Regions from separate parts of the Glutamicibacter sp. genome, predicted to be linked through region 1. Evidence: riboswitches for the same ligand, from Rfam matches in the RefSeq annotation. Region 1 holds a riboswitch; each other region holds the start of a gene.
The links. A riboswitch is a leader RNA that binds a small molecule or an ion and turns the genes downstream of it on or off. The one in region 1 is predicted to bind S-adenosylmethionine.

Region 1 (2,912 bases):
GCTGGCGCGCGATGGCTTGTTCGAGGCGCCGACAATGGCGATGGACTTGGTGTCGCGCAGGATCTCCAGGCGCTGTGCGGCTCCCGGGCCTTCCCAAGTGGTTTCAACGGCAGTCATTAGATTGCTCCTTTCGAAGCGGTTGGCAATGCGCAGGCGGACCCGTCATAGGCCGGTGCCTCGAACCCTGCGGCGGAACCGGCAATCGCTTCCTGCGAGGCGGCCAGCGCCTGGTCCAGATCCCAGAGGATGTCCTCGACATCTTCCAGCCCTACCGACAGGCGGATCAAATCTTCTGGCACGCCAGCGGAGACCAGCTGCTCGGCGCTCAGCTGCTGGTGCGTGGTGGAGGCAGGGTGCAGCACCAGGGTGCGGGCATCGCCGATGTTGGCCAGGTGGCTGGCCAGCTGCAGGGCCTCGATGAACTTGGAGCCGGCTTCGCGCCCGCCCTTCACCCCGAAGCTGAAGACCGAGCCGACGCCCATGGGCAGCAGCTCCTTGGCCTGCGCGTGCTGCGGGTGGGATTCCAGGCCCGCGTAGTTCACGTAGGTCACGCGCTCATCGGCCTGCAACCAGGCCGCGACCTGCTTCGCATTGGACAGGTGGTTGTCCATGCGCTGCGGCAAGGTCTCCAGGCCCTGGAGCAGCTGGAATGCGGACTGGGCCGGCAGGGCCGGTCCGAAGTCGCGCAGCTGCTCGCTGCGCAGCTTGGTCAGGAAGCCGTACTCGCCGAAGTTGTCCCACCAGGAGACGTTGCCGTAGCTGGCTACCGGTTCGGTCATGGTGGGGAACTTGCCGTTGCCCCAGTTGAACTTGCCCGACTCGATGACCACGCCGCCCAGGGTGGTGCCGTGTCCGCCGATGAACTTGGTAGCCGAGTGGATCACGATGTCCGCGCCGTGCTCGATAGGGCGCAGGATGTACGGGGGAGTGAGCGTCGAATCGACCACCAGCGGGAGATTGTGGCGGTGCGCCACCTCGGCCAGGCCCTTCAGGTCAGCGATGTCGCCGGACGGGTTGGCCACCACTTCGGTGTAGACGGCCTTGGTGTTCTCCTGGATCGCCGCTTCGAAGTCAGCCGGGTCATTGGAGTCGATGAAGGTGGTGTTGATGCCGAAGCGGCGCAGCGAGACATCCAGCTGGGTGATGGTGCCGCCATAGAGCTTGGAGGATGCCACGATGTGGTCGCCTGCCTGGGCCAAGGCCGCGAAGGTGACGAATTCCGCGGCCATGCCCGAACCGGTGGCTACCGCTCCGATGCCGCCTTCCAGCGAAGCCATGCGCTCTTCGAAAGCCGCCACGGTCGGGTTGCCGATACGCGAGTAGATGTTGCCGTACTTCTGCAGGGCAAAGAGGTTGGCCGCATCGTCAGCGTCCTTGAAGACGAACGAAGTGGTCTGGTAGATCGGCACTGCGCGTGAGCCGTGCTCGGCATCGGGGGTGCCTCCGGCATGCAATGCGCGGGTGCGGAATCCAAACTTGTGATCTGCCATGGTGGCTTACGACTCCTTGTCGACTGGGGTTTCGCGTGCACCGCAGGGCGGGCCGCGATCGAGGCAGGAATCCCGGAATCAATGTCGCTTCCTGCCGTTCTCCAACGGGTAAGCGGCTGCATCGTTTCTGGCGGTAGCACCGTATCCACCGGATGTGGCAGGTTGCTGCGGCGTCATCGAACCAGATCTCTCAGCCGCTCGGGATGGTGTAATAATCTTCGCAACATGACTGTTCGTGACCCAACTATGAGTCGTAACGTTGCGTATTGGAGCTGATATCGGAGATTCTTCGATACCTGTTGCCCCGGTTAGGCTGGATTCATGGATACTTCTCTGGCATTGGTTCGACATGGGCAGACAGACTGGAACCTTGCAGGACGCTTGCAGGGACGAACCGATATTCCGTTGAACGATACCGGGCGCGAACAGGCTCGCGAGGTCGGACGCAGGCTCATCGGCCAAAATTGGTCGCTGGTACTTGCTTCACCATTGGAACGTGCCCAGGAAACTGCCGTGCTGATTGCCCAGCAGATCGGGGCCGAGACGGGGAACCCCGTCCCGGAACTCATTGAACGCGGCTTCGGCCCGCTGGAAGGCCGGATCATGGCCGAGGTCAGCGACGAGGAATCGGCTGCTGCCAAAGACCAGCTTGAGCCGCACGCCGATATCTTGAGCCGCGCGGTGCCAGCGCTGCTGGACCTGGCCAGCAAGCATGCAGGGCGCAAGGTCATGATTGTCAGCCATGGGGCCACCATGCGCACCATTCGCGATGCGTTGGCCGGGACCAGGGAACCGCAGGGAGTGGAGAACGGCGAAATGCTCGACGTGGATTTGATCCGGCTTGAGCAGATCGCCAGCGAATTGGATTTGGTGGCACTCTAGGAATCCATGGGGTTGCGGTGCGAAGGAAATTTTTTCATTCACGCCTCACAAAATCGGCTCCAGGTACGTTTACATGGTGAGAAGCCATGAAGGCGCTAAATTCCAGGAGAGCCATGCAAGCACCGTTCGAGCGGATAGTCCACGACTATGGACTGAACGTCCTGCGCGTTTGCCGTGCCCTGCTCGACGAGCATCGCGCGCAAGACGCCTGGTCCGAAACGTTCCTCGCCGCGCTCAAGGCGTACCCGCAGCTGCCTGCCGACGCCAACGTCCTGGCATGGCTAGTGCGTATTGCCCGGAACAAAGCCATCGACGAGTTGCGCAGGAACAAGCCGGAAATACTCATCGACCAGTACGTGGATGGCCCTGCCCCGTCGGCCCAACGGCCGGATCTGCAGTTGGAAAACCTGCAGTTGTGGCATGAGGTGAACCAGCTTCCTGGCAAGCAGCGGCAGGTTGTGGCCTATCGGTACCTGGGCGGCATGAGCTACGCGCAAATTGCCGGAATCCTGTCCGGCACCGAAGCCGCTGCCCGGCGAT
Region 2 (2,912 bases), on a different contig from region 1:
TGGGCCTGGCCGTGCCATTCTTGATCGCTGCTGCGCTGAAGTCCGCGCAGGGCTCGTCCACCGTTTCAATGGTGACCACTTCTGCTCTGGTCGCCCCGATGCTCGGTTCGCTTGGCTTGGATTCGCAGCTGGGCATGGTGCTTACCGTGCTGGCTGTCGGTGCCGGTGCAATGGTTGTTTCGCATGCAAACGACTCGTACTTCTGGGTTGTTTCGCAACTCAGCCGGATTCCGGTCATCACCGCGTACAAGACCTTGAGCGTGGCGACCGCCATCCAGGGCACCGCGGCATTTGTGACCGTACTGATCCTCGGATCCGTGCTGCTGTAGCAGCATGCCCACCGCGCAAGAAACGGATCGCACCATCGGTTGATGGGGCGATCCGTTTCTTTAAGCAGTATTGGAGTGGCTACGGCGGGCAGCCTAGATGCTGCGCGCAGCCTTATTCGCGTGAGAAGCCGAAACTATCAGCAGGGTGATGACCGCGAGGTAGCCGGCACCGGTCGCGGCGAAGGAGAGAGCCAATTGGCCCAATGCGCCGAGAACTGCGGCGATGGCCAGCGCCGCCCAGCCAGCCCACGAGGCAGCGGCAACCAGCGGAGCAGCCTGCTGATGCCCGGCAAGCCATGCATCGTCGCTGGCCAAGGTGTGGCGCGTCCTGATGCCGATCGCCGCATTGCGAGCAAGCTTGCGGTCCCGCGCCATCGGCGCGAGAAATCCTGCCACCAAAGTTATGATCAGCAACCCGAAAATGAACGCAATGACACTTACTGGATCCACTTGCCGTCCGTTCTGCGAGGCCTTCTTGAAAAGCCATTCTATCAATCGCGCTTTTAACCAATCGTCCCAAGGGAGCTGACCATCCGCGCTCGCAAAAAGCGCCGTGGACTTGGGTTTCGGATAGGCAGTGACGTAATAAGAAGGTCATATGAAGCACATCCGCCGGGGTTTGGACATGTCCGATGGGTCGAAGATGACGTAGTTTGTCCTTCGGTTCCTCCGTATGACAAAACCCTTTCCACACCCTGTCCGAGGATGCTTGACTCAGAGCACAACCCATCCAGAGCGGCTGAGAGACCTGGCTCCGAGACGCCGCAGCAAGCCTGTATTCCACAGGTAGTGCTACCGCCAGGATCGATGGATCCGCAGACTTTCTGCGTCCTTCGGAACCCGCAACTGACAGGGAGAAGAAGATGACTGTACTGAGCACCGAACTGCCGAGAGTTCCCTACACCGGGAACGCCGACAACGCCGAACTGGCCAACTGGCGCGCAGTGGCCGAACAATTGGCAAGCAACCTGGCCGCAGACGCGCTGGATCGCGACCGCAAGAACGAGCAGCCTTTCGCCGAAGTACGGCAGCTGCGCGAAGCAGGACTGCTGAACCTGCTGGTCCCCGCAGAATTCGGGGGAGCAGGAGCCCATTGGGAAACAGCCTTCGAAGTAGTGCGCATCCTTGCCGCGGCCGATGGCTCCATCTCGCAGCTGCTGGCATACCACTACATCAACCAGTCCGGCATCGCGTTCTACGCACCGGTTGAATCCCAAGCTGCCTGGTGGAAGCGAACCGTGCAGGGCGGCTGGCTTTGGGGCGACTCGGTGAACCCCGTTGACCCTGATTTGCGGCTCACTGCGGACGGCGATGGCTACCGGCTGAATGGGGTCAAGCGTTTCTCCACGGGTTCCGGCGTCGGCGAGGTCATTGTCATCAATGCCCTGGTGGAGGGCGGCGACTATGATGGCCAGATTCTTGCGTTCGTCTTGCCACGGGATATCGAGGGCCTGGAAATCGTTGATGACTGGGACTACCTGGGCCAGCGGCTCAGCGCCTCGAATTCCCTGAACTACCACAACGTGCGGCTTGAAGCCGGAGACTTGCTCGGATTCGTCACCGATGAGCCGGTCTCCACCTTGCTCACCCCAGGCATCCAGCTGGCGTTTGCCAACTTCTACCTAGGGATCGCCGAAGGTGCATTGGCCCGCGGCAAGCAGATCTTGCTGGGCCGCAAGAATGCCTGGCTGTTCTCGCAGGCAGAGACCTACTCGCAGGATCCGATTTTCCAGCGCACCGTCGGAGAGCTCAAGGCGCGCACCGCCGCGGTGGCGGCGTTGGCCGAGAAGCTGGGACGCAAATTCGATGCACTGCTGTCCAAGGGCGCGCACGTCACCCAGGCTGAGCGTGCGGCGCTGGCCGTGGACATCGCCGAAGCGAAGGTGGTCTCCACGGAGGTTGGCGTTGAAGTAGCCAACCGGATTTTCGAAGTCACCGGCTCATCGTCAACCGCGAATTCCGTGGGCTTGGACCTGTACTGGCGAAATGTGCGCACCCACTCGCTGCACGACCCAGTGGACTACAAGAAAATCGAGGTCGGCGCCTACTTCTTGCGCGGGGAATCTCAGCCGCTCTCGCTCTACACCTAAACCAGAACCACCGATAGGAACAACAGATGACCGTACTTGCTGCTGGTAATCGACTGAGCCAGCTCAAAGCCCGTTTCGCCCCGATCCTCGAACAGATCGCAGCCAGCGCCGCCGAACGCGACCGCACCGGCGAATTGCCCTACCAGGCGGTCGCGGACCTGGCTGCCGCCGGATTTGGCGCGGTTAGGGTTCCAGAATCGCACGGGGGTTCCGGCGCAACTCTGCCCGAACTCTTCGAACTGTTCGTGGATCTCGCGGCAGCTGATTCCAATATTGCCCAGGCGCTGCGCGCGCACTTCGCCTTCGTCGAAGACCGGCTGGTGGCTGCCCCAGGCCCGGGACGCGACAAGTGGCTGGCCCGCTTCGCTGCCGGCGAGCTGGTGGGCAACTCCTGGACCGAGGTAGGCGCCGTGAAGGTGGGGGAGGTAATCACCAAGGTCAGTCCTGATGGCGAGGGCGGATTCAGGATCAACGGCACCAAGTACTACTCCAC
Region 3 (2,912 bases), on a different contig from region 1:
GATTGCAGGGGACGGGGGAGCGCCTGCGGTGGTGATGCGCAGTGGCGCATCGAGCTGGTGGGCACGGGTGGAGTCAGCGATGATAGAGCAGACGGTCGGAGCGCCGCACAAGTGGGTGGTCCCAAGATTCTCGATGGCATCCCAAACGGCATTTTCGCGCACCCCGCGCAGGCACAAATGGGTTCCTCCCGCTGCGGTGACGGCCCACGGAGTGCACCAGCCGTTGCAGTGGAACATCGGCAGGGTCCACAAGTAGCGGGTCTTGGCGGTGAAGCCCTGGTGGTGCGCTTCGCCCAATGAGTTCAGGTAGCTGCCGCGGTGCGAGTAGAGCACGCCCTTTGGCTTGCCGGTGGTGCCCGAAGTGTAGTTCAGGGTGATCGGAGCCCGCTCGTCAGCGATGGCGTAGGGAAGCTTTTCATCCGCGGCTTCTGCGATCAGTTCGTCCAAGGTGGCGTCGACCAGTACCTCGGGACGCTCTCCGTCGAACTGGTCATCGGTGATCTCGATGAGCGCTTCCAGTGTTGGGTTCTCCTGGCGCAGAGTCTTGGTGTTCTCCAGCAGTTCGGTGTCGGCAAGCATCAGCTTGGCGGCAGAATGATCAACGATGTACTGCAGCTCGTGGGCCGAGAGGCGGGTGTTCAGGGCAATGAGTACTCCGCCAGCTAACGGCACGGCATAATGCGCCATGAGCATCTCGGGAGTATTCGGTGCCAGCACGGCTACGCGGTCGCCTGGCTCAATGCGTGATTTCAGCGCCTGGGCAAAGCGGTGCACCCGTGCTTCAAATTCTTCATAGGAGAAGCTGCGAGTTCCATGGATTACGGCGGTCTTCTTCGGATAGGCCTCGGCTGTGCGTTCCAAGAAACGCAGTGGGGTCAATTCTGAATGGTTGGCCTGAATCTCTACCATGGTGTGGCTATTCCTCAATCGTCATCGATGGTTACGGAGAACAATAAGCGAGAGTGTGACTCAACGCACTCCATGAACAATAGTGACATGAACCTCAGCGTCATGCCGAGAAACCAAGTTTCATTACGGTGGGCGGTAGGGAATTCGCGGCAGGACTCTGAGCTTGGGGGAGGCGTTGGTATTCTGCCGAATCAAGATCGGCAGAAGCCTGCTGCGATCCATTAAGCCAATGGGCCCAATAAGCGCGGCATGTTGCGAATAAAAGACTGCCCAAGGGTCCAGTGCGGGGCATTGGATCGAATATTTCGTCGAATATTGCGATTTGCGAAGTGAAATGTTTGACGGCTGTTCGCCATGAGCCATATCGTTTTAAACAGAATCAAGAGCATCAGCTATAAGCCCTGGCTTGCTGATCGGCAACCCTCTCAACGGTAGTGGGGTGCTCCAGGTGAGGATTCGGTTCCACACAAAATGTGCTGGAACAAGTACCGCACACGGCGCGGAACTTCAGCCCAAGCGGCTTCGAGTAACGAGAAGCCAATGCTTGCTGGCTACTGCGCGGTGGGCAAGACCCAAAGGAATCGAGCCATGTCATTGAATCTTGAACTTGACCCGTTGACCCTGCGCAAGGTTTTCGCTCAGCATCCATCAGGCGTAGCCGCCCTCTGTGCAGAACTGGATGGCGAGAAGACCGGCATTGTCGCTTCATCGTTTACCGTGGGTGTTTCCCTCGAACCTGCACTGGTGATGTTCGCAGTGCAGAAGTCCTCGAACACTTGGCCAAAGCTGCGCGATGCCGGCCGCATCGGCGTCTCAGTGCTGAGTGAACGCAATGAAGGTGTCTGCGCTCAGATTGCATCGAAGAATGGCGACCGGTTCCGCGGAATCGATACCTATTCCTCGGATCAGGGCGCGCTCTTCGTCAACGACTCCACGCTGTGGCTGGAGACTTCTATTTACAACGAGGTCGAAGCGGGGGATCACTGGGTAGTCCTGATGGAAGTCCATGGGCACCGCACCTCGGAGCACTCGCCACAGATCTTCCATGATTCGCGGTTCCATTCGCTGCCGGTTCCTGAGCTCGTATAAGCGCTTCGCAACTTGCAAGGCTTCGGCCAGATCAAAACATTGATCTGGCCGATTCCTTTTTGAATTTCAGGTCGGCGGGTTGAGCCATTCCTTGCAGCCACGTCCGCCGGCAATGCCGGATTTCTCACGCCACCCTGAAGGCTTGGGGAGATGGCTGGCGATCTCCGAGCCTGCCTCTTGTGCCAGCCGCCCCAGGCATTCGGAGATGTCCTGCTCATCAAAGTATCTGGCGCTAGAAACCACCTTGAACCCTCCTTGTTCGCCACCCGCCTGGGCCGCGGAACAAGGCCACGCTGAAAGCTCGTTGAACCTCGCTGCACGCTGGACCGGAGCGGCAGCGAATTGCCGGCAAACCTCGGATGGGGTTTCCGCGCCATGTCCAAGTCGCGCATCACGAGGGTACCGGACGCATTATGGCGCGTTCGCTACGGCGGGCCGCGGAAGTGAGTTGGCGAGAGTGCGCCGGCAACCCAGTCGCTGATCCAGGTTCGCACGTCGAGTCGTTGCACACATTAAGTTATCCACCGCCCCGAATGGAGAAATCCTGGCTGATTGTGGACTACTAGAAGATCCGGGCCCTGTTGGCGAATTTAATCCACGGTGACTTAGGGTTTTATGAATTCATCAGTATCCACAGCGTTATCCACAAAACTGTGGACGAGACGTGGGCAAATGTGCACAAAGGGTGAAAAACCCCGGAAACTGGGCGATTGAGGGTGTTGATAACCTTGGCCCGGTTGGCGTGAGCTTCAAGGAATTAAGTTTCTGTCCACAGGTGTGAGAATGCAAATTCCCAAGTCAGAAGATATTACTGATACGTAGAGTGGGGTAATCCACAGAGTTCTCCCCAGACTGTGAACAGGGAACTCCACAGGTAGAGGGGTGTTATCCACACATTCTGTGGATAATGAGGT
Region 4 (2,912 bases), on a different contig from region 1:
TGCGCCATGCAGTGCTCGAAGAAGTGCTGATGCTTGGATTCCTGTTCACCTATGCCAGGAAACTGCAGTTGGGCCTGTGGAGCACCATTATTGGTTCCGCCATGATCCGAGGCAGCTACCACCTCTACCAGGGCGTGGGGCCGATGATCGGCAATATGCTCATGGGCATCGTCTTCGGCTGGGTGTACCAGAAATACGGGCGGGTGATGCCGCTGGTCATCGCGCACTTCCTGCTCGACGCCATCGGCTTCGTCGGATACGCCCTGGTCGGGCCCGCCATCGGAATCGGCCAGTAACGCCGATAGGCTGAGCCAATGCAGATTACCGTGCTGAGCGAGAAGTACCTCCGCCAAGCAGTTGAATTGTGGGAAGCCACTGGGCTGACCCGTCCGTGGAACGATGCGCTCGCCGACGCCCGTCGGGCTTTGGCCGAGCCTACTTCTACGGTGCTGGCCATCGTTGAGAACGATCGGCTCGTGGCTACTGCGATGGCTGGCCATGACGGGCACCGGGGCTGGCTCTACTATGTTGCGGTGGATCCATGCAGGCAGGGCAGCGGTCTGGGAAGGGCCCTGGTGGAGGCTGCGGTCATGTGGCTGCGGGATCGTGGCGTGCCCAAGGTGCAGCTCATGGTCCGCGGGGAAAACTCTGCCGTCATCGACTTCTATGAACGCCTGGGTTTCGAAGACCAGCAGGTCGTGGTCCTGGGAAAACGCTTGGACCGGTCTTAACGAAAAGAAAGTAGGTGGGGACGCCATTGTCCCCGCCTACTTGCATTCGCTCCAGAACGTCCTACAGCACCACGGTGCCGGACTCGGTTTCAAAGGTTACCGACATGATGCCCGGAGTGCCATTCGGCGCTTCATATTGCATGGTGACAGCGCCCAAATTGACGTTCTGCGGTTGGCCCAGCCAATCCAGCACCCGTTCACGCGAGCCGGCGATGGCGATCTGGCTGATGGCGCCGGCAGGTTCCAGCGCCTTGGAAGGATGCAGCTCCTCGGATCCTTCATCCCAGGAAATCAGGTACGGGCACTGTGGATCGGCGATCAGGCCCTTGATGCCAATTTGCTGCCAGGTCAGTTCGCGGCCATCAGGGAACTTTCGGTTGCCCGGCACTGACTTGCGGCCCAAGCGATCTTCGGCACTGGACAGATCCTCCACCGAGACGCACCAGCCCATCCAGCCGCCACCGAGCTCCGAACGGGCGCGAACTGCCTGCCCGAAGGGCGCCTTGTCGCTGGCCGGGTGGTTCAGGACTTCAACCACCTCAAGGTACTGGCCGTGCTTGAGCGGGAAGATGACATTGCGTGTTCCGAATCGTGGATGCACGCCTCCCTTGACGAATTCCAGTCCCAAGGACTCGGAGATTCTTTCAGCGGTTGGCAACAGCCCGTCCGGGCCGCATGCATAACTTACGTGATCTAGCCTCATCATGTGCCCATCATGGCAACATGTGATGCGAGTCTCTACTTAGGGTTGCCTAAGTGGACGGATGCTATCGAATACTCTGCGATGAACCTGCAGTATTCGCGAAATATGACCGATTGAGTCCACTGTCCGGCCCTGGCGTTGCAAAGATCTTCGGTTTTCGGGCAAACTGGTAGCAGGTCATGAGTCCCAGTAACAAGCCCCGGCTTACTGGGCGGCAACCCTCCAACCGCGGTGGGGTGCCCCGGGTGAAGACCTGGCCCTTGAATGCACAAGGCATCAAGGACAAGCGCGGGTTACCCCCTGGAAGTCGTCACGATACGGTGCTTCCTGTCGGTGTCTTTTCAGCGGCGTACCCCCATAGTCATGAAACGCTATTTGGAGGAAACCATGAGCAACAACTGGTCATTTGAAACCCGTCAGATCCACTCCGGCCAGACCCCGGATCCGACTACCGGAGCACGTGCTCTCCCGATTTTCCAAACCACTTCCTTCGTCTTCCCAAGCGCCCAGAGCGCTGCTGCACGTTTCGCGCTGCAGGAACTGGAACCGATCTACACCCGTATCGGCAACCCCACCACCGACGCGGTGGAAACCCGCATCGCTGACCTGGAAGGCGGCGTAGGCGCACTGCTGCTCTCTTCGGGACAGGCTGCCACCACCCTGGCCATCCTGAACTTGGCGGAAGCCGGCGACCACCTGGTTGCCAGCCCGAGCCTGTATGGCGGAACCCAGAACCTGCTCAAGCACACGCTGAAGCGCCTGGGCATTGAGGTCAGCTTCGTCTCCGACCCGGATAACCTGGACGATTGGCGTGCCGCGGTTCGCCCGAACACCAAGGCCTTCTTCGGCGAAAGCATCTCCAACCCGCGACAGGATGTCCTGAATATCGAGGGCATTTCGGAGATCGCCCACGAAGCCGGTGTGCCGCTGCTGGTGGACAACACCCTGGCCACGCCGTACCTGATCCGCCCAATCGAGTGGGGCGCGGATATCGTGATCCACTCGGCCACCAAGTTCCTTGGCGGCCACGGCAATGCCATTGCCGGTGTCATCGTGGACTCGGGCAACTTCGACTTCGCCCAGGACGCCGCACGCTTCCCGGGCTTCAACACCCCGGACGAGTCCTACAACGGCCTGGTCTTCGCCCGCGACCTGGGTGTCAACGGCATCCTAGGCGCCAATCTTGCCTACATCCTCAAGGCCCGCGTGCAGTTGCTGCGCGATTTGGGTTCCTCGGTTGCGCCATTCAACGCGTTCTTGATCGCGCAGGGTCTGGAAACCTTGTCGCTGCGCATTGAGCGCCACGGTCAGAATGCCGTTGAAGTTGCCAACTGGCTCGAAGCCCGCGAGGAAGTGCAGAAGGTCGCTTACGCAGGCCTGAAGTCTTCGCCTTGGCATGAGCGTGCGCAGAAGTACAGCGATCAGGGCGCTGGCTCGATCATCGCCTTCGAACTGGCCGGCGGCTCGGAAGCCGGCCA

Region 2: linked by a shared signal. The riboswitch ahead of ACRDT3_RS08555 (acyl-CoA dehydrogenase family protein) and the one ahead of ACRDT3_RS15930 (O-acetylhomoserine aminocarboxypropyltransferase/cysteine synthase family protein) in region 1 are both predicted to bind S-adenosylmethionine.
Region 3: linked by a shared signal. The riboswitch ahead of ACRDT3_RS11585 (flavin reductase family protein) and the one ahead of ACRDT3_RS15930 (O-acetylhomoserine aminocarboxypropyltransferase/cysteine synthase family protein) in region 1 are both predicted to bind S-adenosylmethionine.
Region 4: linked by a shared signal. The riboswitch ahead of ACRDT3_RS03015 (bifunctional o-acetylhomoserine/o-acetylserine sulfhydrylase) and the one ahead of ACRDT3_RS15930 (O-acetylhomoserine aminocarboxypropyltransferase/cysteine synthase family protein) in region 1 are both predicted to bind S-adenosylmethionine.

What each region holds. Positions count from the first base shown of each region.
Region 1 is NZ_JBOGEG010000035.1:21,822-24,733, forward strand. Features, by position in the region: gene ACRDT3_RS15925 (CoA-binding protein) at 1-117, opposite strand, end outside; gene ACRDT3_RS15930 (O-acetylhomoserine aminocarboxypropyltransferase/cysteine synthase family protein) at 117-1,490, opposite strand; SAM riboswitch class I at 1,589-1,700, opposite strand; gene ACRDT3_RS15935 (histidine phosphatase family protein) at 1,812-2,372, shown strand; gene ACRDT3_RS15940 (RNA polymerase sigma factor) at 2,486-2,912, shown strand, end outside.
Region 2 is NZ_JBOGEG010000010.1:67,247-70,158, reverse strand. Features, by position in the region: gene ACRDT3_RS08565 (GntP family permease) at 1-329, shown strand, start outside; gene ACRDT3_RS08560 (SdpI family protein) at 423-779, opposite strand; SAM riboswitch class I at 1,053-1,143, shown strand; gene ACRDT3_RS08555 (acyl-CoA dehydrogenase family protein) at 1,193-2,419, shown strand; gene ACRDT3_RS08550 (acyl-CoA dehydrogenase family protein) at 2,446-2,912, shown strand, end outside.
Region 3 is NZ_JBOGEG010000018.1:2,970-5,881, forward strand. Features, by position in the region: gene ACRDT3_RS11580 (AMP-binding protein) at 1-909, opposite strand, end outside; SAM riboswitch class IV at 1,287-1,403, shown strand; gene ACRDT3_RS11585 (flavin reductase family protein) at 1,498-1,998, shown strand; gene ACRDT3_RS11590 (hypothetical protein) at 2,065-2,241, opposite strand.
Region 4 is NZ_JBOGEG010000002.1:199,757-202,668, forward strand. Features, by position in the region: gene ACRDT3_RS03000 (CPBP family intramembrane glutamic endopeptidase) at 1-296, shown strand, start outside; gene ACRDT3_RS03005 (GNAT family acetyltransferase) at 315-731, shown strand; gene ACRDT3_RS03010 (VOC family protein) at 793-1,437, opposite strand; SAM riboswitch class IV at 1,610-1,729, shown strand; gene ACRDT3_RS03015 (bifunctional o-acetylhomoserine/o-acetylserine sulfhydrylase) at 1,822-2,912, shown strand, end outside.